DNA from 2 places in the Geodermatophilus sp. SYSU D01119 genome. Region 1 is predicted to be linked to the other one. Evidence: riboswitches for the same ligand, from Rfam matches in the RefSeq annotation. Region 1 holds a riboswitch; the other holds the start of a gene.
What was found. A riboswitch is a leader RNA that binds a small molecule or an ion and turns the genes downstream of it on or off. The one in region 1 is predicted to bind S-adenosylmethionine.
Positions count from the first base shown of each region.

Region 2: linked by a shared signal. The riboswitch ahead of thrC (threonine synthase) and the one ahead of ACI79X_RS14175 (bifunctional o-acetylhomoserine/o-acetylserine sulfhydrylase) in region 1 are both predicted to bind S-adenosylmethionine.

Region 1 is NZ_JBJGYL010000017.1:10,477-14,518, reverse strand. It holds gene metX (homoserine O-acetyltransferase MetX) at 1-467, opposite strand, end outside; gene ACI79X_RS14175 (bifunctional o-acetylhomoserine/o-acetylserine sulfhydrylase) at 633-1,925, opposite strand; SAM riboswitch class IV at 1,969-2,085, opposite strand; gene ACI79X_RS14170 (hypothetical protein) at 2,133-2,627, opposite strand; gene ACI79X_RS14165 (mechanosensitive ion channel family protein) at 2,624-3,511, opposite strand; gene ACI79X_RS14160 (thioesterase family protein) at 3,587-4,042, opposite strand, start outside.
Region 2 is NZ_JBJGYL010000032.1:26,670-30,711, reverse strand. It holds gene ACI79X_RS20215 (ABC transporter permease) at 1-752, shown strand, start outside; gene ACI79X_RS20210 (HAD family hydrolase) at 749-1,570, opposite strand; SAM riboswitch class I at 1,630-1,753, shown strand; gene thrC (threonine synthase) at 1,766-3,085, shown strand; gene ACI79X_RS20200 (cold-shock protein) at 3,294-3,494, shown strand; gene ACI79X_RS20195 (hypothetical protein) at 3,624-3,806, shown strand; gene groL (chaperonin GroEL) at 4,027-4,042, shown strand, end outside.

The DNA.
Region 1 (4,042 bases):
CCGGCCACCCGGTCGGGCAGCGCCACCGCCCACTCCAGCGCCCGCATGCCGCCCATCGACCCGCCGACGACGGCCGCCCAGCGCCGTACGCCGAGCGCGTCGGCGAGCGCGGCCTCGACCCGCACCTGGTCGCCGACGGTCACCTCGGGGAACCGCTCGCCCCACGGGCGCCCGTCCGGCGCGGCCGACGACGGCCCGGTGGTGCCCTGGCAGCCGCCGAGCACGTTGGCGCACACGACGAAGTACCGGTCGGTGTCCAGCGGCGCGCCCGGCCCGACCAGCGACGCCCACCAGCCCGGCGTCGGGTGGCCGGGGCCCGCCGGGCCGGTGACGTGGCTGTCGCCGGTGAGCGCGTGCTCGACCAGCACCGCGTTGGAGCCGTCGGGCGCCGGCGTGCCCCAGGTCTCGTAGGCCACCCGGACGCCGGGCAGCACCCCGCCGCGCTCGAGCCGGACCGGTCCGTCCAGGTCGAGGAAGAGCCGGTCCCCGGCGGGGTCGCCCTCGCGCCACCCGCCGGTGCGCGGCGGGGGGGGGGGGGGGGGGGGGGGGGGGGGGGGGGGGGGGGGCGGGGGGCCGCCGGGGGGGGGGGGGGGGGGGGGGGCGGGACGCCGCGGCGTCCCGCACCCCCGTCATCACGCCCCCTTGGCGGCGCGGAACCCGGCCTCGAGGTCGGCGAGGATGTCCTCGATGCCCTCCAGGCCGGCGGCCAGCCGCACCAGGCCCGGCGTGACGCCGGTGGTGAGCTGCTCCTCGGCCGTCAGCTGCGAGTGCGTCGTCGACGCCGGGTGGATGACCAGGCTGCGCACGTCGCCGATGTTGGCCACGTGGCTGTGCAGCTCCAGCCCCTCGACGAAGCGCTTGCCGGCCTCGACGCCGCCGCGGATCTCGAACGCCAGCACCGCGCCGGCGCCCTTCGGGGCGTAGCGCTGCTGCGCCGCGTGCCACGGCGAGGAGGGCAGGCCGGCGTAGTGCACCGACTCCACCTCGTCGTGCGCCTCGAGGAACTCCGCCACCCGCTGGGCGTTGGCCACGTGCCGCTCCATGCGCAGCGACAGCGTCTCGATGCCCTGCACCACCAGCCAGGCGTTGAACGGACTGATCGCCGGGCCCAGGTCGCGCAGCAGCTGCACGCGGGCCTTGAGCGCGTAGGCGGGCGCGCCGAGGTCGGCGTAGACGACGCCGTGGTAGGTCGGGTCCGGCGTCGTGAAGCCGGGGAACCTGCCCTGCGTCCAGTCGAACCTGCCGCCGTCGACGATGACGCCGGCGATCGCGGTGCCGTGGCCGCCGAGGTACTTGGTGGCCGAGTGCACGACGACGTCGGCGCCGTGCTCGAGCGGGCGCACCAGGTACGGGGTGGCGATGGTGTTGTCGACGATCAGCGGCACGCCGTTGCGGTGGGCCACCTCGGCGACGGCGGCGATGTCGAGGACGTCGCCCTTCGGGTTGCCGATCGACTCGCCGTAGAAGGCCTTGGTGTTCTCGCGGACCAGCCGCTGCCAGTTCTCCGGGTCGTCGGGGTCCTCGACGAAGGACACCTCGACGCCGAGCTTGGGCAGCGAGTGGTGCAGCAGGTTGTAGGTGCCGCCGTAGAGCGAGGCGGAGGCGACGACGTGGCTGCCGGCCTCGGCGACGTTGAGCAGCGACAGCGTCTCCGCGGCCTGGCCGCTGGCCACCGCGAGGGCCGCGACGCCGCCCTCGAGGGAGGCCACGCGCTGCTCGAGCGCGTCCTGCGTCGGGTTCATGATCCGCGTGTAGATGTTGCCGAGCTCGGCCAGCGCGAACAGGTCCGCGGCGTGCTGGGTGTCGCGGAACTGGTAGCTCGTGGTGGCGTAGATGGGCAGCGCCCGGGCGCCGGTGGTGGGGTCGGGGCTCGTGCCGGCGTGGATCTGCCGGGTCTCGAAGCTCCAGCTCTGCGGGTCGGTCAACGCGCCGTCTCCTCTCGCTCCGGAGGACCTGCGGCGCACAGGTGCTCCGTCCTTGCCGTGCTGCGGGCGCAGCGCGGCCGGCTCTTCCCCTGGGAGCACCTCAGACGGAGGAGAGGTTGCCGGACAGCCAGCCAGGTACTTCGCGCTGTCACTCAGGAGCCTGGGGCGACCCTAGCGGTCCACCGCGCCGCGTCCAGCCCGGGGGGCTCAGGAGGTGGGCGCGCTGCCGGTCGTGGGCGCCGTCGTCGTCGGGACCGGTGCCTCGGGGGTGTCCGGCGTGGTCGGCTCCGGCGCCGTGGTGCCCGGGGCCGTGGTCGTCGGCGGTGCGGTGGTCGTCGTCGGTGCGGGGGTGTCCGGGGCGGTCGTCGTCGGCGCGGTCTCCTCCGGCGTCGTCGTCCCCGGGGCCTCCTCCGTCGTCGTCGCCGGCGGGGCGGTCGTCGGCGCGGGCGCCGGGGCCGGGGTGGTGACCGTCGTCGTGCCGCCCGCGGGGTCGGCGCCGGCGTCGGCGGGCTTGACGTAGAGGTAGAGCACGCCGAGGCCGAGGAACAGGGCGACGAGGACCAGCGTCGACGTGCGTGCCCGCCCGATGCGGCCGGGCGTGCGGCGCAGGACGCCGGAGAGGCCGAACCGGCCGCGGCCGGCCGGGTCGCCGACGGTGCCGTCGGTCCCGTCGGCCGGGCGGGGCGCGCCGGGGACGCTCACTGCTGCGCCCCCTGCCGGGCGGGCGCCGGGGCCGCGGCGGGCGGCTCGGGGGTGATGGTGAGACCGGCCCGGGCGAAGGCGAGCACGATGCGCTCGCGCAGGTCGCGGCCGACCTCGAACTGGCGGCCGGGCAGCGTGCGCGCCACCACCCGCACGTTGACCTGGTCGAGGTCGATGCTCTCCACGCCCATGACGCTGGGCTCGTCGAGCAGCAGGCGGCGCAGCCCGGGGTCGGCGAAGGCCGCCCGGCCGACGTCGCGCAGCACGTCGTTGACCCGGGTGACGTCGGCCGTCGTGGGCACCGGCACGTCGACGACGGCGCGCGCCCAGTCGCGGGACAGGTTCACCACCTTGACGATCTGCCCGTTCGGGATGGTGACCACCTCGCCGTCGGCCGAGCGCAGCCGCGTGATCCGCAGCGTGACGTCCTCGACGGTGCCGTTGGCCGGGTCGCCGCCGCCGACCACCTGGATCGAGACGACGTCGCCGAAGCCGTACTGGCGCTCGGTGATGAGGAAGAACCCGGCGAGCACGTCGCCGACGATGCGCTGGGCGCCGAAGCCCAGCCCCACGCCGAGCACGGTGGCCGGCGCGACCAGGCCGGTGACGGGGACGCCGAGCCGGTCGAGCACGTAGAAGGCCGCCACCGTGTAGACGAGCACGATGAGCGTCCAGGTGACGACCTGGGTGAGCGAGTGCCGGTGCTTGGCCGCCTCGGAGCGGACCAGCACGTCGCCGCCGGTGGAGCGGGCGTCGATGCGGCTGGTGATCCGGTCGCCGACCCAGCTGATGAAGCGGGCCACCAGGACCGAGCCGAGGATGATCAGCACGATCTCCAGGCCGCGGCCGGCGAGCCAGTCGAGCAGGTCGGTGAACGGTCCCATGCGGTGTCGGGTCCCTCCGGTCGGTCAGGTGCGGGTCCGGTCCCCATCCAACCCGGTCCGCCTGGGAGTGGCCTGCTACCGGGGCTCGACGAACAGCGAGGCCACCGACCGGCCGATGCGCCCGTGCGCGTCGTACAGGTCGGCGGCGCACTGCCCGGCCCCGGCGGGCCCCAGCGTGGTGACGGCGTCCATGCCCAGCCACTCGCCGGCCGGCTGCCGGAACAGGGCGACGACGAGGTCGACGTTGGCGAAGGTGGCCTGCGACCAGTCGATCTCGGTGGAGATGCCGCTGGCGGCGTCGGTCATGACCAGCAGGTGCTCCAGCGGCGTCATCGGCTCGCCCTCGACCAGCTGGCAGCGCGGGCGGGTCCAGGCGGCGGCCGGGCCGGTGTCGGTCAGGGAGCCCGCGGCCGCCCGCCACTCGAGCGCCCGGTGGTAGGCGATCTCCTCGGAGAAGACGTCGAAGGCCGCCGGCCGGGCCTCCTCCGGGCCGACGGCGAACGGCTGCGGCGGGGCGGCGGTCGCCGCGGA
Region 2 (4,042 bases), on a different contig from region 1:
TCGCGCTGATGGTCGCGCTGCCGCTGGTGCTCATCGCCGCCCTGCAGCTGGGCGCCAGCGAGGAGGCCTCGGAGAACACCCGGATCAACCTGGTCGACGTCGCCACCTCCAGCGGGCTGAACTTCACGCTGTTCGTGCTGTTCGCGACGACGTCGTTCTTCCTCGTCGTGGTCTACGCGCTGTTCTTCGGCGACACCGTGGCCAGCGAGGCGCAGTGGGGGTCGCTGCGGTACACGTTGGCCACCCCGGTGCCGCGGATGCGGCTGCTCCGGCAGAAGTGGACGGCCGCGCTCGTGCTGTCCGTGCTCGCGCTGCTCACCCTGGCCGTCGTCGCCGTCGTGGCCGGCGGCATCGCGTTCGGCTTCGACGACATCCGCACGCCGATCGGGGTCACCCTGTCGCAGGGCGAGGGCCTGCTCCGGCTGGCCGGGATGCTCGGCTACCTCGCCGTGCACCTGCTCGTCGTCGGCGCGCTCGCGTTCTGGCTGTCCACGGTCACCGACGCGCCGCTGGCCGCCGTCGGCGGGGCGGTGTTCACGATGGTCGTGTTCGCGATCCTCGACCAGGTCGAGCAGCTCGGCGCCATCCGCGACTGGTTCCCCACGGCGGAGGAGTTCGCCTGGACCGACCTGTTGCAGACGCCGGTCGACTCCTCCGACCTGTTCCGCGGTGTCATCCAGTCGCTGGTCTACGCCGCGGTGTTCACCGCCCTGGCGTTCCGCTCCTTCTCCCGGCGGGACGTGACGAGCTAGAGCGAGGCCCGCACCGCCTGGGCCCAGCCGACGCCCATCGCCTCGTCGGTCACCGACGCGTTGGGGACGGCGGCCAGCATCGCCTCCATGCCCTCGACCTCGGCGCCGTTCGCGGTGATCCACAGCCGGCCGACGGCGGGCGCCATCTCCAGGTCGCTGGCGCTGTCGCCGATCGCGACCGCGTCGGCGGGGTCGACGCCGCGCCGCTCGAGGTCCCAGGCGATCGCCTCGCCCTTGGAGATGCCGCGCGGCATCAGGTGGTAGACCCGCGCCAGCTGCCCCTCGGGCGCGAGGTCCAGCTTCGCCGTCGCCGGGATGGCGCCGTTGTCCTTGAGCGTGAGCCAGCCCAGGCCGCGCTCGGCGAGCCAGGCGTCGACGGCGACCGGGTCGACGTAGCCGCGCAGCAGCGCGTCGCCCTCGTGCGTGGTGTGCCAGGGCGCGTGCCACTCCAGCCGGCCCGGGTGGGCGGCGCACAGCGCGTCGACGACGCCGAGCTCGGCCATGACGTCCATCGGCGTGCGCCCGGCGTGCTCGGCGGGCAGCGCGCCGGTGAGCTGGTGGCGCTCCCGGCCGCCCTTCCACGTGACGAGCGAGCCGAGCTCGGCGATCGCGCCGTCGGCGGCGAAGATCCGCCCGGCCTCGGTGACCTGGTCGGCGGTCCGCCCGCTGACGATCACCAGCGCGACCCCGGCGGTGTGCAGCTCGAGCAGGGCGGCCGCGGGCTCGGCGGTGGGGGAGCCGTCGGAGGCGTGCCAGAACGACCCCCGAGGGCCGACCATCGTGCCGTCGAGGTCGGTGTAGACGATGCGCGCTGCCACACGCCCAGCATGGCCGGGACCGGGAGCGGCTCCGGACCCCGGGTAGACTCGGGGCGTTCCACTCATCCAGAGGGGCAGAGGGACACGGCCCGACGAAGCCCCGGCAACCGCGCTCGCGTGAGCGGCGAGAGGTGCCAATTCCGTCCCGCGCGGCTCGACGGCCCGACGCGGGGAAGATGAGGAGGTAGTCGTCGCATGACCCTGACCGCTCCCAGCTCCACCGGGTCCAACACCGCCCTCCAGGCCGACTCCGCTGGCGGCGGCCCCGTGCCGCCCAGCCCCGCCCGCGGCCTCGTCTGTCGCAACTGCGGCGCCACCTTCGGTCTCATCGCCGAGCACGCCTGCGCCGAGTGCTTCGGCCCGCTGGAGGTCGACTACGACCCCGAGCTCATGGCCGCCGTCACCCGCGAGCAGATCGAGGCCGGCCCGCAGAACATCTGGCGCTACGCCGCGCTGCTGCCCGTGGGCCAGGACCCGGCCGACCGCGTCTCGCTCGACCCGGGCATGACGCCGCTGGTCCGCGCCGACCGGCTCGCCGCCGAGCTCGGCATCACCGGCGGGCTGTGGGTCAAGGACGACTCGGCCAACCCCACGCACTCGTTCAAGGACCGCGTGGTCAGCCTCGCCGCCACCGCCGCCAAGCGGCTGGGCTACCGCAAGATCGCCGCCGCCTCGACCGGCAACCTGGCGAACTCCGTGGCCGCGCACGCCGCCCGCGTGGGCCTGCCCTCCTTCGTCTTCATCCCGTCCGACCTCGAGCCCGGCAAGGTCGTGCAGTCGGCGGTCTACGGCCAGACGCTGGTCGCCGTCGACGGTTCCTACGACGACGTCAACCGGCTCACCAGCGAGCTCGCCGAGACCGACGAGTTCGAGGACACCGCCTTCGTCAACCAGAACGTGCGGCCCTACTACGCCGAGGGCTCCAAGACGATGGGCTACGAGATCGCCGAGCAGCTCGGCTGGCGCATCCCGGCCCAGGTGGTCATCCCGATGGCGTCGGGCTCGCTGCTCACCAAGGTGGACAAGGCCTGGCGGGAGCTGGTGAAGGCCGGGATCGTCGCCGACACCGAGTGGCGCGTCTTCGGCGCGCAGTCGGCCGGCTGCGACCCGATCGCCACCGCCTTCGACAACGGCTGGGACGTCGTCAAGCCGGTCAAGCCCACCGGCATCGCGAAGTCGCTGAACATCGGCAACCCCGCCGACGGCCCGTACGCGCTCGACGCCATCCGCCGCACCGGCGGGTCGGTCGGCCGGGTCGGCGACGACGAGATCGTCCAGGGCATCCGCGACCTCGCCCGCACCACCGGCGTCTTCGCCGAGACCGCCGGCGGCGTGACCGTCGCGGTGCTCCGGCAGTTGGTGGAGGACGGCCGGCTCGACCCGACGGAGGAGACCGTCGTCCTCAACACCGGGGAGGGCCTCAAGACCCTCGACCCGCTGCTGCCGGTGGTCGGGTTCACCCACCGCGTGGAGCCCTCGCTGCGGTCGGTCCGGTCGGCGGGCCTCATCTCCTGAGGCGTAGAGTCGCGGTCAGCGCCGATCCGGTCGGGTGACATCCCCGACCCGATCGTGGCCGAGTCGTGTGGGCAGGATCTCCCCGCATCGGCCTCCTTGTTGTACCGTCTCGCGCGGTCAGTTCCACGCACGTGATCACGGGCGGAAGAGCTGGATCCCGGTCCCCGGATCACGGGGACCGTCCGCACGCACGACCGTGGGAGCGCACGTGGCACAGGGCACCGTGAAGTGGTTCAACGCCGAGAAGGGCTTCGGCTTCATCGCCGTCGACGGCGGCCAGGACGTCTTCGTCCACTACTCGGCCATCCAGATGGACGGCTACAAGAGCCTCGACGAGGGCCAGCGGGTGACCTTCGAGGTCGTCCAGGGCGAGAAGGGCCCGCAGGCCGACGCCGTCCGCGTCGCCTGAGCCCGCGAAGGCGAGGATCGGGCAGAGCGCCTGAGCCGCCGCTCCGCACACCGAGGCCCGGTCCCCGACAGGGGGCCGGGCCTCGGTCGTGTCCGGGGCGGGACGGTGGGCAGCGCGAGAGGAGCGGCCGTGCCGCGCTGGGGCATCACGTTCCTGGAGGACGCGCCGGTGCTGGCACGCCGGCCGGGGCTGGAGCTGAAGTACGACGACGGGCTCAACCGGGTGTGGCTGCCCACCGGGGACGCCGCGGTCCTGGTGGAGCGCCGGGACCCCGTCACGGGCGCGTGGCTCGAGGTCCCGCGGGAGGACTGACCCGTCCGGGGCGGAACACCCGGCGCCCACCCCCCGTTCTTGCACTCGGCAGGTGCGAGTGCCAGACTTCCGATTGGCACTCGACAGTGCCGAGTGCCAATCAGGTCGGAACGGTGAGGCACCGGAGCGCGGACCGACGGAGCGTCCGCGGCGCCGGTGTCGTCCGTCGCGGGCGCCGGTCCCGGCCGTGCAGCGATCCATGCATGGAGGACATCACCACATGGCCAAGATGATCG